Regions from separate parts of the Paraburkholderia sp. BR13439 genome, predicted to be linked through region 2. Evidence: riboswitches for the same ligand, from Rfam matches in the RefSeq annotation. Region 2 holds a riboswitch; the other holds the start of a gene.

Region 1 (14,881 bases), on a different contig from region 2:
AACGCCGACGGCTCGCTCGCTTCCTGCTCGTAAAACAGCGTGATTTCGATTTCGTCCTGCGGGACTTCCGCGCTCGCCTGCGCGTTCAGCGACAGCACGCCCGAGGGCTGCGGCATCATGGTTTGTGCGCGAGCGGGCGCCGGGTTCAGCGCGAGCGCCACTGGCGCGCCAAAGGCGAGCGCGAGTGCGAGGGCCCGTGCGGATTTTGTCGTCATGGCTGGAATCCTTGTTTGAACAGGTTGTGCACGTTCGACGCGTGCGCCGCGTGATGACGCGATGGTGGCGCGCGGTTTGACGGATGCGCTGGCGAATGGATCGGGATGCCGTCGAACGGTTGGTTCGACCTCGCGCTTTCGTCGAGCGATTAGGCGCGTTTTAGTGGCGCTTGGTTCCCCAATTAGTACTTCGCCGCCGCATCGGAAATGATGGCCCCGGACGCGATCACGACACGTGCCGCGTCGCGCATTTGCCCTTAAACCAGCTGTTTAGTGATGAAGCGCCATTCGGCGTCGGTCACCGGTGTGATCGACAGACGGTTGCCTTTGGCGAGCACGCGCATGTCCTGCAATTCGGCATGCTCGCGCAGCGCGGCCAGCGGAATCAGCGGGATTTTCTTCTTGAACACGACGTCGACGAGCATCCAGCGCGGCGTTTCCGGCGACGATTTCGCGTCGTAGTATGGACTCTTTTTATCGAACTGCGTCGGGTCCGGATACGCGGTCGACGAGACTTCCGCGATGCCCGCGATGCCGGGTTCCGGACAGCTCGAATGATAGAAGAGAACGCCGTCGCCGACCTGCATCACGTCGCGCATGAAGTTGCGCGCCTGATAATTGCGCACGCCGGTCCACGGCAAGGTGCGATGCGGTGCGTTGGCGAGGTCGTCGATGCTTGCTTCGTCCGGTTCGGACTTCATCAGCCAGTAGCGCATGAATCGGAGTGAGCGTGTGAGATTGAACGAGGCGCCAACAACAGGCGCACGCGGGAAAGCCCCTGAAACAGGTACACAAAAGAAAAAACGACGACCAAAGAAAAACGGCATCGAACCGAAGTCCGATGCCGTTCCAGATAAGGTCCCCGCCTTAGCCGCTAGGCCGGCATCCTGAACCGAGGGTTCAGAATTGGTCGCAGTTAGCAACACTTCGGGTACATCAGACAGAGTGACGCGCACACCCGTGCTACAAATTTCCGCAACCGTGCACATGGCATTGGTTCAAGGAATATATGACCTTGGCGAACCAGGCAGGGAAGCTAAACCGATGAAGCTACAACACAAACCGTTGAACAAGTGACCGGTTCGAAACCGGCCCGCTATTGAGTCAACTACTGCTTACTGCATGCTGTACTGCTCAATCACAGTACCTAGTTGTTCGTTCATTTGCTGCATTGTACGCCGGATTTCTTCAGCAGGAAATGCTTCTCCGTGTCGCACACTGCTTTGCAGCTTAAGCAGTTCCGATGCCAGCGACAGCGCCGCCATCACCGCGATGCGATCGGTGCCGCGCACGTTGCTGCCGCTGCGGATTTTCTTCATCTCGGCGTCGACGCGCGCGACCGCCTCGAGCAGCGCGCCTTCCGTTTCAGGCGAACAGGCGAGACGGTAGGGTACTTCGAGAATCGATACTTCGATCTGCTTGGTGGTCATGCGCTTTCTCCGTGTCGGCTCACGTCGCCTTCCGCTTCCTCGTGTTCGGGCTGGGCGGACTCGAGCAGATCGAGCTGGTTATCCGGTTCGCTGCTTGCGCGTGCGCGCGGCAATTTTTCGAGAATCGCATTCAGGCGCACCTGAGCGTCGTCGATCTTGGCGGACAGCGCGTCGCGTTCCGCTTGCAGTGCATCGCGCTCGGCACGCAATTGCGCGAGTTCTGCGTGCGTGGCTTGTACTTCGGCACGTGTTTGCGCGAGCTGCTCTTCGAGCGCGATCCGCGCTTCGTTGTGGCGCTGGCTGATCGCAATCAGCTTGCCGATGTTCTGGGAGAGTGATTCGAGTTCGGTGAGCATGTGCTGCGTCCTCTAAAGACATCGCATTTTAGCGCGGAATATTACAGGTTCCGACAATTGTCTCGTTTCGAGACGTAACAGCATCGCTTCGTGCAGGTTCGTTGCGAGTCGTGTCGTCGACCATAAGATAAAAGACCGGCAATCCATCGGACAATAACCTGCATTCGACAGAACGGATCGCGCTCCGGTTGGCCTTTCTTGACGCCCCGCGAAGCCGCTCCTACACTTCCCGCACTCTGGTGCCCGCGCGCGCTTTTCGGCGCGCGCAGTTAAACGGGAAGCAGGGCGCGCGCGGTGCCAAACCGGCTGCGCGAACCTGCGCTGCCCCCGCAACGGTAAACGACCGCATGTGATGTGCTCATGCAGGTCGGTCCTTGTCGCACGGTTGGAAGTTCAATCTGCGAGTGTGCCACTGCGCGTCACGCGTGGGAAGGCGGGATCGATGTGTCGTAGCCCGGATACCGGCCAGAAAAGAGGGACGTCCCCCCGCGAAAACGTTAAACATGGGGGACGCCTCGTGACGCGTCGGCCTGCGGGGAAGCAGGCCGCGCACGCTATCCACAGGAATGTCATCCCATGTTGTCCCCCATCGCCCACGCGACGCTGCTCGCGTTCGCGAGCCTGCCGCTCGTCGCGCATGCGCAAAGCGCCGAGCCTGTGCCTTCATCGTCCGCTGCGGATGCAAGCACCGCGAACGCCCCAAACGTTGCCGATGCGGCCAATCCCGCTTCCGCCGATGCATCGGGCAACGTGCTCTCGCCGATCGTCGTGACCGCACAACGCGGAGCGCAAGCGTTGCGCGACGCGATCCCGCAGACCACGCAGTTCGATCAGCAGGACATCGCCGACACGACTGCGACCGATCTGCCCGGCCTGCTGCGACTCGCGCCCGGCGCGCAAATCTCGCGCACGGGTGGCCCCGGTTCGACCACGAGCCTCTTTCTGCGCGGCGCGTCGTCGACGCAATCGCTGCTGCTGATCGACGGCGTGCGCGTCGATTCGGTGAGTCTCGGCTCCGCTCAGCTCGCACAGATTCCGCTCGACCAGGTCGATCACGTCGAAGTCGTGAACGGCAACGTGTCGGCGTTGTACGGCTCGGGCGCGATCGGCGGTGTCGTGCAGGTGTTCACGAAAGACGGCGGCGATCATCCGCCGCGCTTCAATTTTTCGCTCGGCTACGGCAGCTACCACACGCAGACGCAAACGGCCGGTGTGAACGGCGCGCTCGATCAGGACGGCCGCACGACCTTCAACATCTCGCTCGCTCGCACGAAGAGCGACGGCTTTTCGTCGCTCGATCCGCTCGAGGCGCCGGCCGCGAATCCGAACGCGAACGGCAATCTGAACGAGAGCATCAGCGCGTCGCTGCGCCACAAGTTCACAGACAAGTGGGATGCGGGCGTCAGCTACTTCCAGTCGAACAACAACAACAGCTACGACAATGCGTACGGCGTGCCAACCGATCTGAACAACCTCTATAGCAAGGTGCGTCAGGTGTCGGTGTTTGCGAACGGCAAGCTGACCGAGTGGTGGACCACCCACTTCACGCTCGCCGAGGGCGACGACCGCAGCGTATCGAACACCAATGGCATCTACAACGACCGCTTCGATACCGACAATCGCCAGTACACGTGGCAGAACGATTTCGCGCTCGCCGCGAACCAGAAGCTGCAATTCGGCTACGAGCATCTCGACCAGACTCTCGACTCCGACACGTTCGCCGCGCCCGACCGTCACGTCGATTCGGTCTTCGCCGGCTACAGCGCACGCTTCGGCCGCAACCAGATTCAGGCCAACGTACGCCGCGACCAGTACTCCGATTTCGGCGGAGCGAACAGTTACTATCTCGGCTACGGTTTCGACATCACGTCGCACTGGAAGGTAACCGCAAGCTATTCCGATGCGTTCCGCGCGCCGAGCTTCGACGATCTGTACTATCCGATCAGCGGCAACCCGTCGATCCAGCCCGAGCGCAGTCACTCGGTCGAAGCCGGTTTGCAGTACGCGACCGACGCGCTCGGCGTGATGCGTCTGAACGCATTCCAGACGCGCTATACGAATCTGATCGACTACGTGCAGACGATCCCCGGCATCTATCTCGCGGAGAACGTCGGCCATGCGAAGGTGCAGGGACTCGAAGGATCGTGGAGCGGTCATGTCGGCAAGACCGACGTACGCGCGACATTGACGCTGCAGAACCCGGTCGATCTCGACAGCGGTACCGACCTCGTGCGACGCGCGCGACGCTTCGGGTCGTTCGCGGCGAATCGCAGCATCGGTGGATGGCGGGTTGGCGGCGAGTGGATCGTCAGCGGCCCGCGTCCAGACAGCACCGGTAACCTCGGTGGTTATGGCATCGTGAATCTATCGGCGCGCTACAACATCACGAAGGCGTGGTACGTCAGCGCGCAAATCGACAATCTGTTCAACAAGGACTATGAGACGGCCTACTCGTATAACTCGCCGCGACGCGGTGCGTATGTCACGCTCGGCTGGCAGCAGCAGTGACGCGCGCGCCGGGTTGGCCGCATGCGTGAGGGCACGCGGAGGAGTCGCGCGTCCGGTTCGCTGTCCGCCGCGATGGCAACGCCGCGCCCGATGAACGCGAAACGCGCGGCCGCGATCTGGCTCGGACTCGCGCTCGCCGCCGTCGCGCTGCTCGGCGCGTCGCTGGTGCTCGGCAGCGTGCCGCTCGCGCCGTCGCGCGTGCTTGCGGCGCTCGTGCCAACGCACACGTTCGGCGCCACGGGCAGCGACGATCTCGCCGGCGAAATCGTGCGCACGTTGCGATTGCCGCGCGCGCTCGCGGGCTTCGCGTGCGGCGCGTTGCTCGCGCTCGCCGGCGCGCTGCTTCAGGTGCTGCTGCGCAATCCGCTGGCCGAGCCGTACGTGCTCGGCGTGTCGGGCGGCGCGGCCAGCTTCGCGCTGGTCGCGATGATCGCGGGCGGCGCATGGTGGATCGTCGATGCGAGCGCGTTCGCGGGTGCGTTCGTGTCGATCCTGCTGGTGCTCGGACTCGCGCGTCGCGAACTGTGGCGCGGCGAGCCGCAGGACACGTCGCCGCGTTTGCTGCTGACCGGCGCGGTGATCGCGGCCGGGTGGGGCGCGATGATCACGCTGCTGCTCAATCTCGCGCCCGATAGCCGTCTGCGCGGCATGCTGTTCTGGCTGACCGGCGACCTCAATGGCGGCGCGCTGCCGTGGACCGCGCTGATCGCGCTCGCGCTCGTGTTGCTCGCGATCGTGCCAGCCGCGCCGCGTCTGAACGTGCTGCTGCGCGGCGACGCAGCCGCGCAAGCGCTCGGCGTCGCGGTGATGCCGCTGCGTTTGCGCGTGTACCTGGTCGCGTCGCTGGCGGCGGCAGCGGCGGTGACGACCGCGGGCACGATCGGCTTCGTCGGTCTCGTCGCGCCGCATATGCTGCGGCTCGCGTTCGGCAACGACCAGCGCATGCTGCTGCCGGCGGCTGCACTCGGCGGCGGTGTCGCGGTGATGGGCGCGGATCTGATCGCGCGGACCGTGATTGCGCCCGCGCAATTGCCGGTCGGCGTGATCACGTCGCTGGTCGGCGTGCCGGTGTTCCTGTGGATGCTGCTCAAACGCCGCCGATGATGCAAGCCGAACCCAGCCCCACCTCTTCGATGCTGAGCACGCAGCGCCTGACACTGCGCGCCGGCGCGCGCACCTTGCTCGACGCGTTCACGCACACCTTCAATGCGGGCGAAGTCTGGTGTATCGCCGGGCCGAACGGCGCGGGCAAGACCACCTTGCTGTCGACGCTGGCGGGCCTGTTGCGTCCGGCGGCGGGCCATGTCGAACTCGATGGCGTGCGCGTGGCCGACTGGCAGCCGCTGCCGCTCGCACGGCGCCGCGCGCTGATGCCGCAAAGCGCGGCCGATGCGTTCAATGCCAGCGTGCTCGACATCGTGCTGCTGAATCGCTTCCCGCATCTGGGCGGTTGGGGCTGGGAGCGCGATGAAGATCGCGCGGCTGCACAGGCGGCGCTCGAATCGCTCGGCCTTGCGGGCTTTGCGGCGCGCGACGTGCTGTCGCTATCGGGTGGCGAGCGTCAGCGCGTCGCGCTCGCGGCAGTGCTGTGCCAGGACGCGCCGCTGTTGCTGCTCGACGAACCGTTGTCGCATCTCGACCTGCATCACCAGATCGACTGCCTCGAAGCGCTCGTTGCATGGACGCGCGAGCCGGGACGCAGCATACCGCGCAGTGTGCTGTTCTCCTGCCACGACCTGAACCTCGCGCGCCGCTTCGCGACGCACGCGTTGCTGCTCGACGGCGCGGGCGGCGCGTATGCGGGCCCGGTGCGCGACGTGCTGACGCCCGCGTTGACGAGCCGCGCGTTCGGCTATCCGCTGATTCTGATTCGCGATGGCGAGCACGAGGCGCTGATTCCCGCGCCGCGCGCGCGTCATGAATCGCCTACCGGTCATGACGAACAGTCAGGATGACTATTTATCCCCTATACCTTTTCTCGATCACAACTATGACTCGCATCCCACTCCCGGCCGGTTTACCCGAAGTCGCGCCGCTCGATCAGACGCTGCGCGCCGAGCTGCAACGGATCATCGATACGCGCACCAAACCGCCCGGCAGCCTCGGCCGGCTCGAAACGCTCGCGCGCCAGATGGGCCTGATCCAGCGCAGTACGCGTCCCAGCGTGCAGCGTCCCGCGATGATCGTGTTCGCGGGCGATCACGGTATCGCCGCCGAAGGCGTGAGCCCGTATCCGCAAGCGGTGACCGCGCAGATGGTCGCGAACTTCATCGCGGGCGGCGCGGCGATCAATGCGCTCAGCCGCGTCGCCGGTCTCGAACTCGAAGTGGTCAACGCGGGCATCGCGACGCCGCTGCCGTCCACCGACGGACTCGTCGATATTCCGGTCGGGCCCGGCACGCGCAACTTCGCGCACGAAGCCGCGATGACGCACGCCGAAACGCTCGCCGCGATGCAGGCAGGCGCCGCGCGCGTGCGTCATCACGCGGCGCTCGGCACGAACGTGATCGGCTTCGGCGAGATGGGCATCGCGAACACGTCGGCGGCCGCGTGTCTGATGAGCCGTCTGTGCGGCGTGCCGATCGACGACTGCGTCGGCCGTGGCACCGGTCTCGACAATGCCGGGCTCGCGAAGAAGCGCAACGTGCTCGCGGCGGCGCTCGCGCGTCATCCCGACGCCAGCGCGCCGATCGACGTGCTCGCGACCTTCGGCGGCTTCGAAATCGCGATGATGACGGGCGCATTTATGGCGGCCGCCGAGGCGCGCATGACGATCCTCGTGGATGGTTTCATCGCGACGTCCGCGCTGCTGGTCGCCGATGCGCTGTCGCCCGACGTGCGCGACTACTGCGTGTTCGCGCATGCGTCGAACGAGGCCGGCCATCGGCGCATGCTCGATCATTTCGGCGCGCAGCCGCTGCTGTCGCTCGACATGCGGCTCGGCGAGGGCACGGGCGCCGCGCTCGCGGTGCCGCTGCTGCGCGCGGCGGCGGCTTTCGTCAACGAGATGGCCAGCTTCGATTCCGCGGGCGTCGCGGATCGCGAACCGTGACGCGCTCGAACCCACGCTTCGCGGCAACGCGAAGCTCGGCCCGCGTCGCAGCGAACATGCGCTCGAGACGTCCATGAACCCGCTCGCCGAACTGCGCTATTTCTTCACGGCGCTCGGTTACTTCACGCGCGTGCCGGTGCCGCGCTGGGTCGGCTACGAGCCGCATTATCTGAACGCGGCGGCGCGCTATTTTGCGCTCGTCGGCGTGCTGGTCGGCGGCTTCAGCGCGCTCGTCTATCTGGCCGCGCTGCGCGTGTTTCCGGCGGGCGTCGCGGTGCTGCTGTCGATGGCCGCGTCGCTGCTCGTGACGGGCGCGTTCCACGAGGACGGTCTAGCCGATTGCGTCGATGCGTTCGGTGGCGCCTATACGCGAGACGATGCGTTGCGCATCATGCACGACTCGCGCATCGGTGCTTTCGGTGCCATCGCGCTCGTGATCGCGTTGGCGATCAAGTGGCAAACGCTCGCCGCGTTGCCACCGCTTTCCGCCGCAAGTCTGATGGTTGCGGCGCATGGCGCGAGCCGCGCGTGCGCGATCAGTTATCTGGCCACGCTCGACTATGTGCGCGCCGCGGGCAAAGCCAAGCCGGTCGCGCAGCGTCTGAGCGGGCTGGCGCTGCTGTGCGCCGCGCTGTTCGGGCTGCCGTGGCTGCTGTGGCCGAACGGCCCCGGCGCGCCCGACTGGCGTTTCGCCGCGCTCACGTGTGTCGTGCTGTTGGCGCTGCGCTTCGCGATGGGCCGTTATTTCGTCAGACGCATCGGCGGCTATACCGGCGACTGTCTCGGCTTCGCGCAGCAGATCTTCGAATTGAGCATCTATCTGGTGGGGCTTGCATGGATATCGTCCTGATTCGACATCCCGCTGTCGCGCTCGAGGCGGGGGTTTGTTACGGCCATAGTGATGTCGCGTTGGCGGAAAGCGCCGAGGTCACGTCCAATGCGTTGGCGGTCAAGCTCGCGAGCTTGCAGGTGCCGGCGCCGCGCGTGCTGATCACGAGTCCGCTCACGCGCTGCGCCGCGCTCGCGAATGAGATCGCCAACGACTTCGGCTGCGTGGTCAGCCACGACGAGCGTCTGAAGGAGATGGACTTCGGCGAATGGGAAGCGCAGCGCTGGGATACGATCGATCGCGCCCAGCTCGACGACTGGGCCGCCAATTTCGAGCATGCGCGCGCGCATGGCGGCGAGAGCGTCGCGCAATTCGTCGCGCGTGTGCGAGCGTGGTTCGATGCGTTCGCGCTGACGCGCGAGCTCTCGCCCGCGTACGTGGTCACGCACGCGGGGGTGATGCGCGCGATCGCGTCGTGGGTGCTGGAGGTGCCGCTCGCGCGTTGCCTGCAGTGGTCGCTCGATATGGCCGGGATCGTCTGGTTGCGGCGTAACGACGAGACGCTGCAGTGGTCGCTGGTGCGATGGAATGCGTGACCCGCGTGGTCATGCGGAGAACTGAGCGTATTTTTTGCGCGACCCGCGGCGCGTCATGGCGCGGGTTTGTTTGCGCGCGAGCGCGCCAGTTCGAGGTCCTCGCACAGTTGCCGCGCGCCTTGAGCGATGCGCGGCGCGGGGCGATTGATCAGATCGCCGTCGATCGCAAACAGGTTGTCGTTCGCGACGGCCGCGAGACGCGGCCACGCGCGCCACGTGTCGAGTTGCGGCAGCGTCGTGTCGGGCTGCGTCGCGCCGGGCGCCGCCGTGACGATCGCCTGCGGATTCGCCGCGAGCACCGCTTCGGTCGATACGGTCGGCACGAGCGGCTGCAAGTCCGCGAACACGTTGCGGCCGCCGCATAGCGTGATCACGTCGCTGATCATGTGCTCGCCGTTGAGCGTCATCAGCGGCCGCTCCCATACCTGATAAAACACGCTGACTACGGGGCGATTCGCATACCGCGCGCGCAGGCGGCCGATGTCGTCGCGATAGGCGGCCGCCGCCGCGTCCGCACTCGTCGAGGTGCCGAGCAGCCGGCCGAGCTTCGTCAGCGACACGGCGATATCGTCGAGACGGCGCGGCTCGCTGAAAAAGAGCGGCACGTGCAGCTCGCGCAAGCGCTCGAGCTGACGCTGCGCATTGCCATGCCGCCACACGACGATCAGATCCGGTTTCAGCGCGACGATGCGTTCGAGGTCGAGCGCCTTGTTGTCGCCGACGCGTGGCAGTTGTTTCGCTTCGGGCGGATAGTCGCTGTACGACACCGCGCCGACCATCTTCGGGCCGCCGCCCGCGGCGTACACCAATTCGGTCACGTGCGGGGCGAGGCTGATCACGCGCTGCGCGGGCGCGGCGAGCGTGACGGTCGCGCCGCTGTCGTCGGTGACGGTGATCGCGGCGTGCGCGCTCAGCGCAGTTAGAGCGAGCGCTGCGGCGCTGAACCAATGGATGAAGTGGCGCGCGGGCGCGGCAAAGCGAGCGGAGCGAGTGAAGCGGGTCATCGGGCGAGGGCGGATCACGAAGCGTTGAACGGCTGGGGTGCGAAGGACGGTGCGCTAACCCGAGCGCGCGGTATCGATCGAATCAACCGCCTGTTGAAGCAGTTGTTCGAAGCGGGTCCATTCGGCCTCATCGCCCGGCAGCCCGAAGCGCACGCTGGCCGATGGCACCCGGGGCGATGGCGGAAAAAGACGCGTCCACACGCCGCGCCGCGCGAGCGCTTCATGCAATGCGGCGGCGCGCGCATCGTCGGTCCATGCGAAAAGCGGCGTGCCGCGAGTCGCGAAACCGTGCGCGTGCAACAGCCCGGCAAGCCGTGCGCTTTCGCCGATCAGCCGCTCGCGCATCCGCGTTTGCCACGCGGCATCGGCGAACGCGGCGCTTACCGCATGACGCGCGGGACCGCTGACCGTCCACGCGCCCAATCTGTCGCGCAACGCGGCGAGCAAGGCGGGCGCGCCCAGTACGAAGCCGGCGCGCACACCCGCGAGCCCGAAGAACTTGCCGGGCGAGCGCAACACGACGAGCCCGTCCCGCTGCGTATGCGCCGCCAGCGAAGCGACGCGCGCGGCCGGCAGCGTATCGGCGAACGCCTCGTCGACCAGCAGCGTGCCGCCCCGTTCGCGCAGCTGCGCATGCCAGTGCAGCAGCCGCGCGGCATCCAGATGCGTAGCCGTCGGATTGTTGGGATTGACGATCACGACATGCGTGAGCGCGGCGGGCAGCGTGTCGCGATGCACGTCGAGCGGCATGACCTCGTGTCCGGCGCGCGCGAACGCGGGCCCGTACTCGCCGTAGGTCAGCGGCGCGATGCCGAGCGTCGCGCGCGGCAGCAACGCGGGCAGCGCGCGAATCGCCGCCTGGCTGCCGGCCACCGGCAGCACATGCGCGGCATCGGGTGCGCCGTAGTAGCGCGCGGCCCGCTCGGCGAAGCCGTCGCCTTCGTCGGGCAAACGACGCCACGCGTCGGCGGGCAACGGCGGCACCGGATAGCCGTGCGGATTGATGCCGGTGGACAGATCGAGCCACTGTGCGTACGGAATGCCGTAGCGCGCCGCCGCTTCGTGCAGGTTGCCGCCGTGTGCGATCGGATCGACTGCGGCGTGTTCGCGGGCTTGTGTCCGGTCGGTCATGCGCTCATCCCATCGCTACGCGTGTCGTTTCGCTCAGCCATGAAACGGCACGCTCAACAAGGCCAGCACGATCAGTACGGCCAGCCACAGAATCACCGTGCGTTCGACCAGCATCAACGCGGCGCCCACATGACGCGCCTCGGCGCGATGCCCGAAGCCCAGCGTCGGCCGATGCTCGAGCGTGCCGTGATACACGGCCGGCCCGCCGATCAGCACGTTGAGGCTGCCTGCGCCGGCCGCCATCACCGGTCCCGCGTTCGGGCTGTCCCAGCGTGGCGCCTGCTCGCGCCAGCAGCGCCATGCGGTCAGCGTGTCGCCGAGCAGCGCGTAGCTGGTGGCGGTCAGCCGCGCGGGAATCCAGTTCAGCACGTCGTCGATGCGCGCGGCGGCCCAGCCGAAGCGCAGAAAGCGCGGCGTGCGATAACCCCACATCGCGTCGAGCGTATTGGCGAGGCGAAAGCCGAGCGCGCCAGGCCCGCCCGCGAGCGCGAACCAGAACAGCGCGCCGAAGATCGCGTCGTTGCCGTTTTCGAGCGCCGATTCGACCGCGGCGCGCGCGAGCGCGGCCTCGTCGGACTGACTGGTGTCGCGCGACACGATCCGCGCGGTCAGCTCCCGTGCGGTGGCGAGATCGTGTTGGCCGAGCGCCCGCGAGATCGGCGCGATGTGATCGCGCAGGCTGCGCGCGCCGAGCGCGAACCACAGCAGCGCGACATGCAGCGCGCAGGCCGCGAACAACGGCAGCACGGCGACCAGCCACCACGCGATCAGCACCGGCGGCAGCACCGCGAGCGCCCACGCGAGCAGCCCCTTGAGCCGCAGACGCCGGTCGTGATTGAAGCGCGCCTCGATGCGCGCGGCCCAGTTACCGAAGCCGACCAGCGGATGCCGGCTGCTCGGCTCGCCGAACCAGCGATCGACGGCGATGCCCGCGACCGCGAGCGTCGCGATCAGCGGCATCGTCAGCGGCGGCATTACGAGCGGCTCGCGCATTTCAGCGCGAGCGGCAGTCCCGCGACCATCAGCGTGGCTGCGCTGCTCAGTGCGGCGATGCGCTGATTGAGGCGGCCGAGTTCGTCGACGTAAAGGCGGGTAGCTTCGCCAAGCGGCACGACGCCGAGCCCGATCTCGTTGCTGACGACGATGATCTTGCCCCGCGCGCCGGCGAGCGCCGCTTCGAACGCGGAGGCCTGCTCGTAGTAATGCGACAGCGGCGGCGCGGCGCCGTCGGCGGGACACAGCAGGTTGGCGAGCCACAGCGTCAGGCAATCGATCAGCAGACACTGGCCCGGCGCGTCGTGTTGCGCGAGCGCGCCCGCGAGATCGTCGTCCGCTTCGACGAGCCCCCAATGGGCGGGCCGCCGCGCGCGATGATGCGCGATGCGCGCGTTGAATTCGGCGTCGTCGGTGACGCGGGCGGTGGCGATGTAGGTGACGGGGAGGGCGCTGTCGCTGGCGAGCCGCTCGGCATGCGCGCTCTTGCCCGAGCGGGCGCCGCCGAGGACGAAGGTGAGGTCGCGGGGAGTCATCCTCTGATTGTACCGGCGCGATGGGATAATGCCGCTCGATTCCATTGCAACGCCACTGTCCACCTTCCACCTGCACCGCCGTGATCCGAATGCCCATTTCCTCCGACACCCTGCCCGTGCCTCGCGGCACGCTGATGATCCAGGGCACCACGTCCGACGCGGGCAAGAGCACGCTGGTCGCGGGACTGTGCCGCCTCGCGCGGCGTGCGGGCGCGCGGGTCGCGCCGTTCAAGCCGCAGAACATGGCGCTGAACAGCGCGGTCACCGTCGACGGCGGCGAGATCGGCCGCGCACAGGCATTGCAGGCGCTCGCCGCGGGCATCGACGCGCACACCGATCTGAACCCGGTGCTGCTGAAGCCGACCAGCGATCGCGGCGCGCAGGTGATCATTCACGGCAAGGCGCGCATCAATCTCGACGCGCGCGCGTATCACGACTACAAGCCGGTCGCGTTCGAGGCGGTGCTGGAGTCGTATGCGCGGGTGCGCGCGGCGTACGACACGATTTTCGTCGAAGGCGCGGGCAGTCCGGCCGAGATCAATCTGCGCGAGCGCGACATCGCGAACATGGGTTTCGCCGAGGCGGTCGATTGCCCGGTCGTGCTGGTCGCCGACATCGACCGCGGCGGCGTATTCGCGCACCTGACCGGCACGCTCGCCTGTCTGTCCGACAGCGAGCAGGCGCGGGTGCGCGGTTTCATCATCAACCGCTTTCGCGGCGACATCGGTTTGTTGAAGCCCGGGCTCGACTGGCTGGAAGCGAAGACCGGCAAGCCGGTGCTCGGGGTCGTGCCGTATCTGCATGGCCTGACGCTCGACGCCGAGGACATGCTGCCGCCCGAGCTGCGCGCGGCGGCGAGCGGGGAATCGCGCCGGCTGCTGCGCGTGGTCGTGCCGGTGCTGCCGCACATCAGCAACCACACTGACTTCGACGCATTGCGCGCGCATCCGCAGGTCGATTTTCACTATGTGCGCGCGGGTACGCCGCCGCCGGCCGCCGATCTGATCATCCTGCCGGGCTCGAAGAACGTGCCGGACGACCTCGCGTTTCTGCGCGCGCAGGGCTGGGGCGACGTGCTCGCGCGGCATCTGCGCTATGGCGGCCGGGTGATCGGCATTTGCGGCGGCATGCAGATGCTGGGACGAGAGATCGCCGATCCGCATGGCGTCGAAGGCGCGCCCGGCACCTTTGCGGGCTTTGGCTGGCTCGACTATGCGACGGTGCTCACGCGCGACAAGACGCTGAAGAACGTGACTGGACGCCTCGCGCTGCCCGGCGCACCGGACGTCGCCGGCTACGAGATTCATATGGGGGAGACGCGCGGACCGGCATTGGATACGCCGGCGCTGCGACTCGACCGTGCTGGTCCGCGCGAGGGCGGCGCGGACTTCGGCCGTCCCGATGGCGCATTGTCCTCCGACGGCCAGATTCTCGCGACCTATGTGCATGGCCTGTTCGACACGCCGGCCGCGTGCGCGGCGCTGCTCGCGTGGGCGGGGTTGAGCGACGCCGAAGCGGTGGACTATCCGGCTTTGCGCGAGGCGTCGCTGGAGCGGCTGGCTGATACGCTCGCCGAGCACGTCGATATGCGCGGGCTGTTCGCGGCGCTCGGGTGACGCTTTGCGCTGACCTTTTCGATCGGATCGAAAGCCATTGCTGCGCGGGCGGGTCGCTTAGTACAACACCATCTGCGTGCAACGAAACAGTGCGATGGTCTTACCATCGGGACCAGTGACCGTCGCGTCCCAGACCTGCGTGCTGCGCCCAAGGTGCACACTCTTCGCGACCGCGCGGATCGTGCCCTGCGTCGCGGTGCCGAGGAAGTTGCTCTTCAGCTCGACCGTCGTGAAATTGCGCGAATTTTCGGGCAGATGCGCGATGCACGCGTAGCCGCAGGCGGTGTCGGCGAGGCCGATCACGGTGGCCGCGTGCAGGAAGCCGTTCGGCGCGAGCAGTTCCTCGCGCACGGTCAGTTCGGCGATCAGCGTGCCCTGGTCCACGGTCAGCACGCGCAGGCCCAGCAGGTCCGGCAGCGTGCCCTTCTGGCGTTCCTGCAGGCGTTCGACGGTGTATTCCGGGCGCAGTTTGCTCATGAGATTTCAGGTCCTTGTCGATAAAAACGGCGGTTTGCGGCGGCCGATTCGCGATGCGGGGGTTTCGGCCGCGCGGGATTTGTCGATATTATCAACGGCTGAACCGGTGGGCGTACCTGGAAGCCAAACTTCGAACGG
Region 2 (14,881 bases):
CTTCGGTGGGTGCGCGAGAGCCTGTCCGAGCGTCTGCCGGTGCTGTTCATGACGAGCCGCGGCCGCGAATCCGACATCACTTCGATTCTGAATATCGGTGCCGACGACTATCTCGTCAAGCCCGTGTCGGGCGCGGTGCTGCTCGCCAGGGTCGGCTCGCTGCTGCGGCGTGCCTATTACCTGAAGCCGCCGGCGACCAGGGAAGTGTTCGGTGACTTCGAGTTCGACCTGAGCGCCAAGCACGTCGTCGTGCGCGGCACGCCGGTCTCCGTCACGCAGAAAGAGTTCGAACTCGCGCTGCTGCTGTTTCAGCATATGAGCCGGCCGCTGTCGCGCGCACACATTCTCGACGTGATCTGGAAGCAGGCCACCGACATCCCGTCGCGCACGATGGACACCCACGTGTCGATGTTGCGCAGCAAGCTCGGTCTGCGCCCGGAGCAGGGTTATCGGCTCACACCCATCTACGGCTATGGCTACCGCCTCGAGCGGATCGAAGCCGCAACACCACCTACCGCCGACGACGAACCCACTGAAGAAGCGGGGAAGGCGTGACGGTCTGCGTGGGTGTGGCGGCGTCGGGCAGCGGCGCTATCTCCGGCCGCCGCGCCGCCGCGTGGCTTGCCGCGGCCTGTCTGATCGCAACGGGCGCGACCGGTTGGAGCGCGCTCGCGCACGCGCAGCCCGCGCGCGGCAAGGCCGGTGCGAAGGCGTTGCCGGTCTACGCTTCGTACACCACGCACGAAGGCGACACGCTGTACGACATCGCCGGCCGCTACATGGCCGACCCGTCCGACTGGGCGCTGTTGAGCAGGCTCAATCACGTGCCCGCGCCGCGCCGCATGCCGGCCGGCATCGTGCTGCGTTTGCCGTTCCAAAGGCTGCGCCAGGATCGGGACACGGCGCGCGTGGTCGCGACCAGCGGTCCGGTCGAGCACGCGTTCGACGCGAGCCCTTATCTGCCGTTGAAGAGCGGTGAAACGCTTGCCGAAGGCGATCACTTGCGCACCGGCGCGAACGGGTTCGCGACGCTCGAACTGCCCGACGGGTCGTATGTGACGGTCGCGCAAAACGGCGAACTCAATATTGAGAGGCTGCGGCACGTCACGCTGACCGGCGCGGCAGATCGCATCTTCCAGTTGCGTTCGGGCGAGGTCGAAAGCCAGGTCACGCGTGCGACGCGACGCGACGATCGCTTCCAGATCCGGTCGCCTTCGGTGGTCGCCGGGGTGCGCGGTACGCGCTTCCGCGTCGATTACAACGGCGACACGCAGACCACCGCGGTGGCCGTGCTCGATGGCGCGGTCGGCGTCGATCCGGCCACGCAGCACGGCCAGAGCGCCGCGCCGGCGCCGGGCAGGCCGCTGCAGGCGTCCGACCAACTGGTCAAGGCAAGCTTCGGCAACGTCACGCACTCGGGCGAAGCGGTCGGCAGTCCGCTCCAACTGTTGCCGGCACCTTCGCTCGCGCGGCCGGCGCGCGTGCAGGACGGCAAAACCGTCGCGTTCGACGTCAACCGGGCCGAGCACGCGCTCGGCTATCGGCTGCAGATTTCGCACGATGCCGATCAGCTCGACCTGGTGCGCGATCTACGCGTGAGCGTGCCGCACGCCGACTTCGGCGATCTGCCCGACGGCACGTACTTCGTGCGTGTTGCGTCGACCGATAGCAACGGCCTCGACGGCCTGCCGAGCGTGTATGCGTTCGAGCGCCGCCAACTCGGGCTGGACGCTTCGGCCGCGCAGCGCGCGGGCAGCCACGACTACGAGTTCCGCTGGTTCGTCAGCCGCAGCAACGTGCCGACGCGTTTTCGCTTCGTGCTCGCGAAGACGGCTGATCTAAGCCATCCCGTGATCGATCGCACCGATCTCGCGGGCGGCGAGCTCGTGATCAGCGATCTGCCGCCAGGCGTCTACTACTGGACGATCGTCGCCGAGCAGTTCGACAACGGTCGCTTCTACGAAAAGAGCAGCCCGGTCCGCTCCTTTACGCTGGCGCGCTGACGCTGGTAGATTCTCGGAGCCGGCCTGCTGGCCGGTCCGTCCTCTGGTTCCCGACTACATCGTCCCTTGCCCGCCACTTCTACGCGACTGAGCCTCGATCCGCGCGCCCGTCTCGGACGGCGGGCCGGCCGGCGCTTTCTGATCGAGTGGCTCAGCGTTGGCTGCCTCGGCCTCGCGGTGATCCTGCTGACTTCGTTCGGGCGCGTCGGCGCCGGCATCGATCTGCTGGTGTACGACCAGTTTCTGAAGCTGCGCGAGCAGCCGCTGCTGTCGGACATCGTCGTCGTCGAGATCGACAATGCGACCATCGACGCGCTCGGCCGCTGGCCGTGGCCACGCAGCGTGCATGCGCGGCTGCTCGATCGGCTGGCCGCGGCCAAACCTGCCGCGGTGATCTACGACGTGCTGTTCACCGAGCCCAACGTCGACGACGCCCGGCTCGCCCACGCCATCGCGCTGAGCCCGACCTATCTGCCCGTGCTGCTGACGCCGCCCGATGCGAGCGGCGAGCGCACCGTCGATGAACCCATCACGCCGCTCGCGCAGGCATCCGCCGGGCTCGGTCACATCAATTTCGAAGTGGACAGCGACGGCATCGTGCGCAGCGTCGCGCGCTTCCAGGGCGACGAGCACTCGCGCTGGCCGCAACTGACGGTGCTCGTCGCCGACGCGGTCGAACACGGCAAGCTGCATCTGCGCAACGGGCTGCCGCCGCGTCGCTCGAACGAGCCGGCGCGCGGCAGCGACGACGGCCGCGAAGACCGCTTCCTGATACCGTTCGGCCCGAATGCCGCGAACTACGCGAGCTTCAGTTTCGCCGACGTGCTCGCCGGCAAGGTGCCGGCCGATCAGTTGCGCGGGCGCATCGTCGTCATCGGCGTGACGGCGTCGGGTCTGTACGACCGCTTCGCGACGCCTGTGTCGGGCGAGCTGGGTCCGCTGCCAGGCGTCTACATCCACGCGAGCGTGCTCGACACGCTGCTGACCGGCCGCGAGATCCAGCCGGTCACGCTGTGGATCGTGTTCGCGGCGGCACTCGCGCCGCTCGCCGCGTTGCTCGGCGGCTTCCTCGTGCTGTCGCCGCGCCGCTCGCTGATGCTGACCGGCGCGCTGGTGCTGCTCGCCGTGGCCGGCAGCGCGCTGCTGCTGTACGGCGGCAGGCTGTGGATGTCGCCGGTGCCGGCGATCCTCGGCGTCGCGATCGTCTACCCGATCTGGAACTGGCGACGCCTCGAAATGACGATGGCGTATCTACGCGGCGAGCTGCAACGTCTCGCCGACGAGCCGCATCTGCTGCCCGAAACGCCGAGGCGCCGCCGCGAGTTCGGCGGCGACGTGCTCGCGCAGCACATGGCGCTGATGGCTGAGGCCGCGCAACGGGTGCAGGACATGAAGCGCTTCGTGTGGGACAGCCTCGACAGCATGCCGGAGCCGATTCTCGTCAGCGATGTGGGTGGCGTCGTGCTGATCGCGAATCACGCGGCGAAAGCGCATTTCGCGCGGCTCGGCGCGCCGATGCCCGAGGGCCAGCCGATGCATAACGTGCTCGGCGGGCTCACGCTCGTGAAGACGATCGATACCGGCGCGGCCTCGGACAACCAGCGCAACGTGCACGCACACGCGCACTGGCCGGCGCCGCTCGATCCGACACGCGTCGAGTTCGCGGCGCTGATGGCGCAGGGTGTCGAGGTGCGCGACACGAACGAGCGCGACCATCTGCTGCGCTATGCGACCTGCACCAACGCGCAGGGCGAGACGACCGGCTGGATCGCCGGTCTGGTCGACGTATCGGCGCTGCATGCGGCCGAGCGTCAGCGCGAGGACGCGCTGCGGCTGCTGTCGCACGACATGCGCTCGCCGCAAGCGTCGATCATTGCGCTGGTCGAGATCGAGCGGGCGCGGACCGAGCCGGCGCTCGCGCGCGGCGTGCTCGAGCGCATCGAACGCTACGCGCAACGCGCGCTCACGCTCGCCGACGACTTCGTGCAACTGGCGCGCGCCGAATCGCAGGCCTATGTGCTCGAGCCGCTGAGCCTGACCGAACTCGTCATCGATGCGAGCGACGAGGTCTGGCCGCAGGCGCACGCGAAGCGCATCACGCTGCATACCGAAACCGGCGACGACAGCAACGACGATCCCTGGATTTGCGCCGACCGCTCACTGATGACACGCGCGCTCGTCAATATTCTGAACAACGCGGTCAAGTACAGTCCGCCCGACACGCGCATCGTGTGCAGCTTCGCGAGCCAGCCGGCGGCGAGGCGCGAGGGCAGTGGGGCGGCACGCGTGGCGTGCACGATTCGCGACCAGGGCTATGGCATCCCGAAGGAGCAGCAGGCGGGGCTATTCGAGCGCTTTCGCCGTTTTCACGAGGCGCAGCGGCCGGAAGTGGGCGGCGCGGGACTCGGCATGGCGTTCATCAAAACCGTCGTTACGCGCCACGGGGGCAGCGTCGAAGTCGTCAGCGCGCCCGGCGAGGGGACGGCCTTTACGATCTGGCTGCCCGCGCTCGACGACGCGCCGCTCGATGAAACGAGCGCACCGCGCGCCTGATGCGCTCGTGATGGATTCGATGGAATAGAGAGAAGGCAGAAAATGGCGAAGATCGCTCACCTCTGTGCCGCGCTGGCCGCGGCGAGCCTCACCGCTTGCGCGGGCCTCGGCGCCGACGTGCACACCGTCTGCGCTAACTGCGCCGACCCCGCCGTTGCGCTGCAAGGCGAGCAGACCTATTCGCTCGCGCGCACGCAGTCACAGGACGACAGCGCCGACCATCCGCAAGTCGAAAAGCTGCTGCGCGACGAGTTGGCGAAACACGGCTTCCTCGATACGGCGGGCAAGCCCGCGCATTATCTGCTGTCGATCGCGTATAGCACGCGGCCGGCGTCGATCGGCATTGGCGGTGGGGATTGCGCGCCCGCCGATTGCGGCGCGGGCAGCGACGGTCCAGGCGCGCTGCTTTTCGGGAGCAAGTATCAGCACGCGCTGACGCTGCGCTTTTTCGACTATGCGAGCGGCACCGAGCGGTACAAGGTCAGCGCGGTGTATAGCGATCGCGACGCGGACCCGCTGCATGCGCTGCCGCTGCTCGTGAAAACCGCGCTTGCGAAGCTGCCGTACGACGCGCCGGCCGACTGGCGCGTGAAGCTCAGTATCGACAAGGCGAGCGGTGCGCCGAACGTCGAGTCGATGGAGCCGCTGCAGCGCTAAACGACGCAGCTTCGAGTCGCCGGAGCCGTGCGTGTCGGTTATTCCTGCACCGGTTCGCCGCGTGGCCAGCGGTTTTCGAACACACAATCGGCTAGCGGCAGACGGCTCGCCCAGCGCTCCGTTTCGAGCATCGGCTCGCTGTAGAACGCATCGACGTGGCCGAGACACAGAATCGCGACCGGCCGCGCGCCTTCCGGCATCGCCAGCAGCCGGTGCACCGCGTCGACATCGAACAGCGACACCCACCCAAGCCCGAGTCCTTCCGCGCGCGCGGCGAGCCACATGTTCTGGATCGCGCACGCGACCGAAGCGAGGTCCATCTCCGGCAGCGTGCGACGGCCGAACACGTGCCGCTCGCGCCCGTCCATCAACGCGATCACCAGCAGCTCCGCGCAGTCGCGCATGCCTTCGACCTTCAGCTTCATGAATTCGTCGCGGCGCTTGCCGAGCGCGTCGGCGGTAGCGAGCCGTTCGCGCTCGACGATGTCGCGCAAGCCCGTGCGCAGCGCCGCATCGGTGATGCGCACGATGCGCCACGGCTGCATGTAGCCGACGCTCGGCGCGTGATGCGCCGCGTCGAGCAGACGCCTTAGCACCGCCGGATCGACCGGATCGGGCACGAAGTGGCGCATGTCGCGGCGTTCGTAAATCGCGCGATAGACCGCATCGCGCTCGGAGTCGTCAAAAGGCTTCGCCATGAAAGAGGGCGGCCGTGAAAGCCGGGTTGGAGGGCCAGTAAGCGTGCATATAGGTTGCCACAATCGGGCCCACGCGGAACACCGCTTCGCCGGGGGTGTCGCTGCGCGCGCGGGTGGCGAAGCGCTGCGGCTCGAGCGGTGTCGCGAGCTTCGAGTAGTGGAACGTGTGGCCGGTCAGCGTGCCGTGGATGCCGTCGATCTGCTGCATGCCGAGCGACGTGAAGCGCGTTTGCATCGTCGCGTGACCGGGCAGCAGGCCGAGCATCCGCGTGCTCGTGCCTTGCGCGTCGGTCAGGGTGTCGAGCAGGTAGAGCATGCCGCCGCATTCGGCGACCACCGGTTTGTCCGCCACGACGTGTGCGCGGATCGATGCCGCGCTGCTCATGTTGCCCGCGAGCGTCGCCATATGCAGTTCGGGATAGCCGCCCGGCAGATAGAGCGCATGCGCGTCGGCGGGCAACGTTTCGTCGGCGAGCGGCGAGAAATAGCTGAGCCGTGCGCCGAGGGCTTCGAGCAGCGCGACGTTGGCGGGGTAGATGAACGAGAACGCGGCGTCGCGCGCGATCGCGATGTGCGTGCCTTCGAGCAGACGCGGCAGCACCTCGGGCGACGGTGTGCCGAAATCGACCGGCGGCGGCAGTTCGGCGAGCGCGGTCGACGCGAGCGTATCCGCCGCGTGTTCGAGGCGCGCTTCGAGATCGTCGATCTCATCGGCCTGATGCAGGCCGAGGTGCCGGTCGGGCAGCGTGATCTCGTCGCTCGCGGCGATGTGGCCGCACCGGCGCAGTTCGGGCGGCAGCGCTTCCTGCAGCATCTGCGCGTGCCGGGCCGAACCGACGCGATTCGCGAGCACGCCATGAAACGGCAGTTGCGGTCTGAAGCGCGCAAGACCGAACGCGAGCGCGCCGAAGGTCTGCGCCATTGCCTGCGCGGAAATCACCGCAAGCACCGGCACGCCGAACGTGGTCGCCAGATCGGCGCTGCTCGGCGTGCCGTCGAACAGGCCCATCACGCCTTCGATCAGGATCAGATCGGCTTCTTGTGCCGCCTGCGCGAGCAGGTTGCGGCACGCGCTTTCGCCGACCATCCATAGATCGAGCGACAGCACCGGCGCGCCGCTCGCGCGCGCGAGGATCATCGGGTCGAGAAAATCCGGCCCGGTCTTGAACACGCGCACTCGGCGTCCGAGCCGCCGGTGATAGCGCGCGAGACCCGCGGTGATCGTGGTCTTGCCTTGTCCCGAGGCGGGCGCGCTGATGAACAGCGCGGGGCACGCTGCGGAGCGAGTCCCCTTGGGGGGCGCCGCGAAGCAAGTCCCGTTGGGGGGCACGGACATCGCTCAGAACTCCACGCCGCGCTGCGCCTTCACACCCTGCTCGCGATACGGATGCTTGATCGCGCGCATTTCGGTGACGAGGTCGGCGGCTTCGATCAGCGCGTCGGGCGCATGGCGCCCGGTCACGACGACGTGCAGCATCGGCGCGCGCGCGTTGATCACCGCGAGCACTTCGTCGAGCGGCAGGTACTCGTACTTCAGCACGGTGTTCAGCTCGTCGAGGATCACCATCTGGTAGTCGCCGCTTTCGATCATCCGCCGCGCTTCGTTCCAGCCCTTGCGCGCGGTCGCCATGTCGGCTTCGCGGTTCTGCGTGTTCCACGTATAGCCGTCGCCCATCGTGACGAAATCGCATTGCGCGATCGCGCCGAGGAAATCGCGCTCCGACGTATGCAGCGCGCCCTTGATGAACTGCACGACACCCAGCCGCATGCCGTGGCCGAGCACCCGCACGGCCATGCCGAACGCGGCCGTGCTCTTGCCCTTGCCGGTGCCGGTGTTGACGATCAGCAGGCCTTTTTCGACGGTCGCGCTGGCCTGCTTCTTTTCGTGGCCTTCGCGGCGCCGCTCGGTCATGCGTTGATGCGATTCGGGGTCGGTTTTCATCGGAGGTCCTGATCTTGAGGGGCGGGATGGAAGGGCGCTACGTCGCCGGGTGCGCTGTCGCTCGCCGCCGCAATCGCGACGGTAATGCCGGCGTGCGTGGTCTTGCGTACGACCAGACGTGCGTTTTGCGTGATTGTCGCGCAGACCGACGCTGCTGCCGCCAGTAGCGCACACGGTTCGCACACACCGTCGACACCAAGATGCGCGCGCGCGGCCGCCGACGGCGACGCGACCGGTGCGGCGGCGATCTGCTCGCGGCTGAACAGTCGCAGCGGTAGTTGATGGCGCGAACAGAATTCGAGCAGACCTGCTTCGTTGGCTTTTGCGTCGATCGTCGCAATGGTGTGGATCTGCTCGAAGGCATTCGAACCGAGTGCTGCGCGCACGGCGGCTTCGATGTCAGCCGCATCGCTGTGCAAGCGGCAACCTATGCCGACGCTCAGCGTTTTAATCGCGCTCGCAGCTTGTTCGTGAGCGACTCGGCCGTCGCGTTTGGCCGCATCACGCGCAAGCGCGAACGAGGCCACGCCGCCGATCACGACGATCGCCGGCGAGCCGAGCCCCGCGCGCACGACCGCCTCGGCAAATTCGCGCAGCGGCGCGAGCACGTGACGCTGCTCCGGCCGCGTCGCCGATTCGATCGCCGCGCAGGGCGTATCGGCGGACATGCCGGCCGCGAGCAACGCGCCGACGATTTCGCCGAGCCGCCGCATGCCCATATAGATCACGAGCGTCATGCGCGTCGCGGCGAGTGCGGCCCAGTCCGGCTCGCCACCGTCGGCGCCGTGGCCGGTGACGAACACGACGCCCTGCGCGTAATCGCGATGCGTGACCGCGATGCCGAGCGTCGCGGGCGCGGCGATGCCGGCCGTGATGCCGTTGATCACGTCGACTTCGATACCGGCCGCCTGCAGCGCCTGCAATTCTTCGCCGCCGCGGCCGAACACGAACGGATCGCCGCCTTTGAGCCGCGCCACGCTGCGTCCCGCGCGCAGATGCCCGAGCATTTGCGCGACGATGTCCGCTTGCGGAGTCGACGGATGGCCGCCGCGTTTGCCGACGTACACGACTTGCGCGTTGGCGGGTGCGAACTGCAGTACGTCGGGATTGACCAGATCGTCGACCAGCACGACATCGGCCTGCGCGAGCGCACGGGTGGCCTTCAGCGTCATCAGTTCGACGTCGCCGGGACCGGCGCCGATCAGCCAGGCGCGCGTCATCGCGGCGTGCATGGCGCCTGCCATGCGGAGATTGGGGGAGAGAAGCGGCGCGCGACGGTGCACGCGGCGGTGAATATGGATGTCATGCGGTACAGCGAATCGGGGCGCGGCCACTCGTGCGGTTCGCGGCGGATTCTTCAGTGAGAACGCCACGACACGCGCGATGCCACGTTTCTACGCCTTCACATCCGTTCCCCGCGGATTCCGGCGGCCGGCGGCGCAACCTGATGCACGGATGCATGCGGCGCCGCCTCCACGTCTGGCCGGTATCCGGGCTGGCGGCCTCACGCGCTTCGCCTTCCCGTGCCGGTTGCGAATCTGCGGATTCGCGGGGACAGTGGCATCAAAAAACGCATGCGCGGCACAGCGGAATCGAAGGCGAATCGAATCGCGCGCCGCAGGTCGCTTACCGTTGCGGGGACAGCACAGGTTGAACGCGCGACGCGCTGCCTGTTTCCCGTTTAACTGCACATGCGAGCGCATGTGCGGGCACCAAACGCGCGCATACGATAGCACATGACGCCTTGCCAGATAAGCCTCGGCGGCGCTTTCCGACGCCCTGCGTTCCTTGACTGCGCATGCCCGGGGGCCTACACTCGCACGCACTTTGGGTGCTCGCGTGCGCGTTCGTGCGCATGCAGTTAAACGGGAAACAGGGAGCCATCTGCGCTAGAGCGGCTAACCTGTGCTGTCCCCGCAACGGTAAGCGAAAAGCGGTTCCGGCTTGATAGCCGGGCGCCGCGGTGCCGGCTTCGATGTCCTCGCGCAAGGTCGCGTCGACATATCACCACTGGACGAGAAACCACTCGTCCGGGAAGGGGAAGCGGCGCTTTCGCCAGCCCGGATACCGGCCCGAAGAAGCAGAACGACCGCCGCGGGGATGCGGCGGCGCGTTCATGACCTCAGTTCCGCTTTCTGTATTTCCGTTGTCGCGGCAATGCCGTCGTTCGTCCCCGTTTCTGGTGATCGCTGGTACTGTTGCGCGTGCTTCATTCGCTCCATTCGCCAGCCGATGCCGACCGATGCGCGGAACTTGCGGCAGACCGATGCAACGCAAAGGGATGGACCTCACGATGCAAACTCAATTGCGCAAGATTCCCGTCACGATCGTCACCGGCTTTCTCGGCAGTGGCAAAACTACGTTGCTGCGGCACATTCTTCAGCATGCGGGCGGCAAGCGCATCGCGGTGATCGTCAACGAGTTCGGCGAACTCGGCATCGACGGCGAAATCCTCAAGGGCTGCGGCATCGGTTGCGATGAAAACGGCGTCGAGACCGAAGGGCAATTGTATGAACTCGCGAACGGTTGTCTGTGCTGCACCGTGCAGGAAGAGTTTTTCCCGGTGATGGAAAAGCTCGCGGAGCGGCGCGACGAACTCGATCACGTGCTGATCGAAACCTCGGGGCTCGCGTTGCCGAAGCCGCTCGTGCAGGCGTTCAACTGGCCGCAGATCCGCAACGGCTTCACGGTCGACGCGGTGGTGACGGTGGTGGATGGCCCGGCCGCCGCAAGCGGGCAGTTCGCCGATAACCCCGTCGCCGTCGATGCGCAGCGCAAGGCCGATCCGAATCTCGATCACGAGTCGCCGCTGCACGAGCTGTTCGAAGACCAGTTGTCGGCTGCCGATCTGGTGATTCTGAACAAGACCGATCTGATCGACGACGCGCGGCAGCACGAAGTGGAGGCCGCGATCCGCGCGGAGATTCCGCCGCAGGTGAAGATCGTGCGCGCGCAGCGGGGGCAGCTCGACCTGCATACGCTGCTGGGGCTCGAAGCGGCGTCGGAACAGACGATCCATCTGCGTCACGACCACCACGGTTCCGCCGACGACCCCGATCATCACCACGACGAATTCGATTCGGTCGTCGTGCAGGCATCGGTGCCGTCGCGCGACGCGGCGCTCGCCGCGTTGCAGACGCTGGTCGAAAACCACACGATTTACCGTGTCAAAGGCTTCGCGGCACTGCCGGGCGCGGCGATGCGCCTCGTGATCCAGGGCGTGGGCCGGCGCTTCGACAGCTACTTCGACCGGCGCTGGCAGGCGGGCGAAAACGGCGACGACGCCCTGAGCCGCTTCGTCCTCATCGGCGAAGACCTCGATCAACCCGCGCTGCAACAGGCGTTCGACGCGGCGCTCGGCGCGACGTCGAACGCGACGGCATAACGGGCGCACAAGCATGCATTTGCTGCGCACGACGCCGGGCGGTTTCGTCGACGATACGCAGGGCGTGATCCGCATCGATCAGCAGCCCGCCGATATCGTCGTGCTCAGTTCCGCCGATACCACGCTGTCGCTGCTCGCGAGCGTGGTGCCGCGTCTCGATGAGGGCTTCCCGAGCCTGCGGCTCGCGAACGTCACGTATCTGCGTCAGCCGGCCTCGGTCGATTTCTATCTCGACGACGTGTTGCAGCATGCGCGCGTGGTCGTCGTCGATCATCTCGGCGGCGAAGCGTATTGGCCGTACGGCATCGAGCAGGTCGTCGCGCTCGCGCAGCGCAAACAGCAAACGCTCGCGATGTTTTCCGGCGATCTGCAGGAGGACCCGAACCTGCTCGCGCGCAGCACCGCGAGCGCCGAGTTGTGTCAGCAGTTGTGGCGCTATCTGCGCGAGGGCGGTCCGCAGAACGCCGAGGCGTTTTTGCGCTGCATCGCGTACCGCGCGCTCGGTTGGGGGCGCGAACCCGAGCCGCCGCGCGCATTGCCGGCCGCGTCGCTGTATCACCCCGAGCGCGATACGCCTACCGTTGCCGACTGGCAGGCGCGTTGGCGGGAGGACGCGCCGGTTGTCGCGATCCTGTTCTACAAGGCGCATCTGCAGGCCGCCAATACCGCGGTGTTCGATGCGCTGATCGATGCGCTCGAAGCGCAAGGGCTCAATCCGCTGCCTCTCGCGATCACGTCGTTGAAGGATGCGATGAGCCGCGATGTCGTGCAGTCGCTGTGCGCGCAACATGGCGTCGCGCTGGTGCTGAACACCACCGCGTTCGCCGCGTCCGCGATCGACGACCCCGAGCCGCTCGCACTCGCCGGCGAGGCGCCGGTGTTCCAGGTGATCCTGAGCGGCGGCAATCGCGACGATTGGCTGAAAGACAACCACGGCCTCAATTCGCGCGACATCGCGATGCACGTCGCGCTGCCCGAGGTGGACGGGCGCATCATCACGCGCGCGATCAGCTTCAAGGGGCTCGCGTATCGTTGTGCGCATACGCAGGTCGACGTGGTTCGTTATCAGCCCGACCTCGAACGGGTGCGCTTTCTCGCCGAGCTGAGCCGGTGCTGGTGCCGTCTGCGTTCGCTCGATAACGCCGACAAGAAAGTCGCGTTGATTCTCGCGAACTATCCGATGAGCGAAGGGCGCATCGGCAATGGCGTGGGGCTCGATACGCCGGCATCGGTGGTCGGCATTCTGTCGATGCTGCGCGATGAGGGCTATCGTGTCGGCGAATTGCCCGACGACGGCGACGCGTTGTTGAACAGGCTGACCGAGGGCGTGACCAACGATCCGGTCGTCCGCGATCTGCGTCCGGCCCTGCAAAGCCTCGCACTCGACGACTATCTCGCGCATTTCGACGCGTTGCCGGCGAACGTGCGAGACACGTTGAACGCGCGCTGGGGCAAGCCCGACCAGGACCCGACGCTGCGGCGCGGCCGCTTCATGATCGCTGGCTGGCGCTGCGGCCAGGTGTTCGTCGGCATTCAGCCTTCGCGTTCGCGCGAGCAAGGCGACTATGCGAGCTATCACGATGCCGAGCTCGTACCGCCGCATGCGTACCTCGCGTTCTACTTCTGGCTGCGCCACCAGTTCGGCATCGACGCGGTCGTGCACGTCGGCAAGCACGGCAACCTGGAATGGCTGCCGGGCAAAAGCGTCGCGTTGAGCGATGCGTGCTGGCCCGATCTGATTCTCGGGCCGATGCCGCATCTGTATCCGTTCATCGTCAATGATCCGGGCGAGGGCAGCCAGGCGAAGCGGCGCGCGCAGGCGGTGATCATCGATCATCTGATGCCGCCGCTTACGCGCGCTGAAAGCTATGGGCCGCTGCAAGACCTCGAGCGGCAGGTCGACGAATACTACGAAGCATTGATGGTCGATTCGCGTCGCGCAAAGCTCTTGCGTCGCACGATTCTGATGACGATCGTCGAGCATCGGCTGCACGAAGAACTGAGTCTCGCGGCGCCGAACGGACAGGACGATGAAGACGCGCTGCTCACGCGCGTCGATGCGTGGCTGTGCGAGCTGAAGGAAGCGCAGATTCGCGATGGCCTGCATACGTTCGGGCAGTCGCCGCGCGGCGTGCAGCGGCGCGATACGCTGCTCGCGCTCGGGCGCTTTCCCATCGGCGATGGACACGGCGGCAAGGCAGGGCTCGTCGACGCGCTGGCGCGCGATCTGCGCATCGATCATCTGTTCGATCCATTGAGGGTGGATTGGGCCGCCGCATGGGACGGCCCGCGTCCCGAAGTTTTGCAGCGGGTCAGCGACGCACCGTGGCGACATTGCGGCGATACCCGCGAGCGCCTCGAGTTGCTTGCGGGCGAGCTGTTGCGCGGCGTCTGCGGTGTCGATTGCGATGACGCGGATCGTTCGCGGGCCGTCCCAGCAGGCGACGAAGATCTGCCGCAAGCGGCACAGGTGATCGCGCGCCTGCGCGAGGACGTGCTGCCGCGCCTCGACGCCTGCGGTCCGCAGGAAATGACGCAGCTCAAGCGCGGCCTCGAAGGGCGTTTCGTGCCGCCAGGTCCGAGCGGCTCGCCTTCGCGCGGTCGGCCCGACGTATTGCCCACCGGCCGCAACTTCTATTCGGTCGACACGCGCGCGGTGCCGACCCAAGCCGCGTGGGCACTCGGCCTGAAATCGGCGCAGCAACTGATCGAGCGGCATCTGCAGGAGCATGGCGATTATCCGCGCGCGATCGGCCTGTCGGTCTGGGGCACTGCGACGATGCGCACCGGCGGCGACGATATCGCCCAGGCGCTCGCGCTGCTCGGCGTGCGGCCGAAGTGGGCGCCGGGCAGTCATCGCGTGACGGACTTCGAGATCATGCCGATCGAAGCGTTCGACCGGCCGCGTATCGACGTCACGTTGCGCGTATCCGGTTTCTTTCGCGATGCGTTCGCGAACGTGATGCATCTGTTCGATGCGGCCGTGCAGGCGGTTGCCGAACTCGACGAGCCCCCGGAGCTGAATCCGATTCGCGCGCGCGTGCAGCGCGAACGCGATGCGTTGATCGCCCGCGGCATGGACCCGGTCGATGCGCGCAAGCGCGCCGGCTGGCGTGTGTTCAGCGCGCGACCCGGCGCGTACGGCGCGGGTCTGCAGCAGATGATCGACTCGCGCGAGTGGCAGAGCGACGCCGATCTGGCGAACGCGTATCAGGCGTGGGGCGGATATGCGTATGCGCAGAAGAGCGCGGGCGAGGAAGCGCATCAAGCGTTTGGCGCGCGCCTCGCAGCGCTGGATGTGGTGCTGCAGAACCAGGACAACCGCGAGCACGACGTGCTCGATTCGAACGACTACTACCAGTTTCAGGGTGGCATGGTCGCGGCGGTCCGGCATCTGGCCGGTCAGCAGCCGAGTGTCTATCACGCCGATCACAGCAATCCGGCCGCGCCGCGCGTGCGGACGCTGCAGGAGGAGATTGCGCGCGTGATCCGCTCGCGCGTCGTCAATCCGAAATGGCTCGATGGCGTGAAGCGCCACGGCTACAAGGGCGCGGCCGAGATCGCCGCGACCGTCGACTATCTGTATGGCTACGACGCGACCGCGCGCGTGATCGCCGATCATCAATACGCGCTCGTCGCCGAT

The links. Region 2 has a riboswitch for cobalamin ahead of cobA (uroporphyrinogen-III C-methyltransferase). Riboswitches for the same ligand answer to the same signal wherever they lie in the genome.
Region 1: it holds a riboswitch for cobalamin, as region 2 does, so the genes downstream of both, AB3X96_RS14165 (TonB-dependent receptor) here and cobA (uroporphyrinogen-III C-methyltransferase) in region 2, are expected to answer to the same signal.

The regions. Positions count from the first base shown of each region.
Region 1 covers NZ_JBFPKN010000006.1:116,637-131,517, forward strand. Annotated here, with positions in the region: gene AB3X96_RS14140 (SIMPL domain-containing protein) at 1-215, opposite strand, end outside; gene AB3X96_RS14145 (EVE domain-containing protein) at 473-931, opposite strand; RNA gene ssrS (6S RNA) at 1,071-1,252, opposite strand; gene AB3X96_RS14155 (cell division protein ZapA) at 1,331-1,645, opposite strand; gene AB3X96_RS14160 (ATPase) at 1,642-2,001, opposite strand; cobalamin riboswitch at 2,222-2,486, shown strand; gene AB3X96_RS14165 (TonB-dependent receptor) at 2,578-4,509, shown strand; gene AB3X96_RS14170 (FecCD family ABC transporter permease) at 4,600-5,613, shown strand; gene AB3X96_RS14175 (ABC transporter ATP-binding protein) at 5,610-6,464, shown strand; gene cobT (nicotinate-nucleotide--dimethylbenzimidazole phosphoribosyltransferase) at 6,500-7,561, shown strand; gene AB3X96_RS14185 (adenosylcobinamide-GDP ribazoletransferase) at 7,635-8,411, shown strand; gene cobC (alpha-ribazole phosphatase) at 8,396-8,986, shown strand; gene AB3X96_RS14195 (cobalamin-binding protein) at 9,040-9,990, opposite strand; gene cobD (threonine-phosphate decarboxylase CobD) at 10,045-11,121, opposite strand; gene cbiB (adenosylcobinamide-phosphate synthase CbiB) at 11,155-12,096, opposite strand; gene cobU (bifunctional adenosylcobinamide kinase/adenosylcobinamide-phosphate guanylyltransferase) at 12,096-12,650, opposite strand; gene AB3X96_RS14215 (cobyric acid synthase) at 12,740-14,266, shown strand; gene AB3X96_RS14220 (PaaI family thioesterase) at 14,324-14,743, opposite strand.
Region 2 covers NZ_JBFPKN010000012.1:3,361-18,241, reverse strand. Annotated here, with positions in the region: gene AB3X96_RS22980 (response regulator transcription factor) at 1-555, shown strand, start outside; gene AB3X96_RS22975 (FecR domain-containing protein) at 552-2,003, shown strand; gene AB3X96_RS22970 (CHASE2 domain-containing protein) at 2,070-4,556, shown strand; gene AB3X96_RS22965 (DUF4136 domain-containing protein) at 4,599-5,213, shown strand; gene bluB (5,6-dimethylbenzimidazole synthase) at 5,252-5,911, opposite strand; gene AB3X96_RS22955 (cobyrinate a,c-diamide synthase) at 5,895-7,247, opposite strand; gene cobO (cob(I)yrinic acid a,c-diamide adenosyltransferase) at 7,251-7,853, opposite strand; gene AB3X96_RS22945 (cobalamin biosynthesis protein) at 7,850-8,284, opposite strand; partial or broken gene cobA (uroporphyrinogen-III C-methyltransferase) at 8,348-9,073, opposite strand; cobalamin riboswitch at 9,317-9,585, opposite strand; cobalamin riboswitch at 9,666-9,944, shown strand; gene cobW (cobalamin biosynthesis protein CobW) at 10,147-11,238, shown strand; gene cobN (cobaltochelatase subunit CobN) at 11,252-14,881, shown strand, end outside.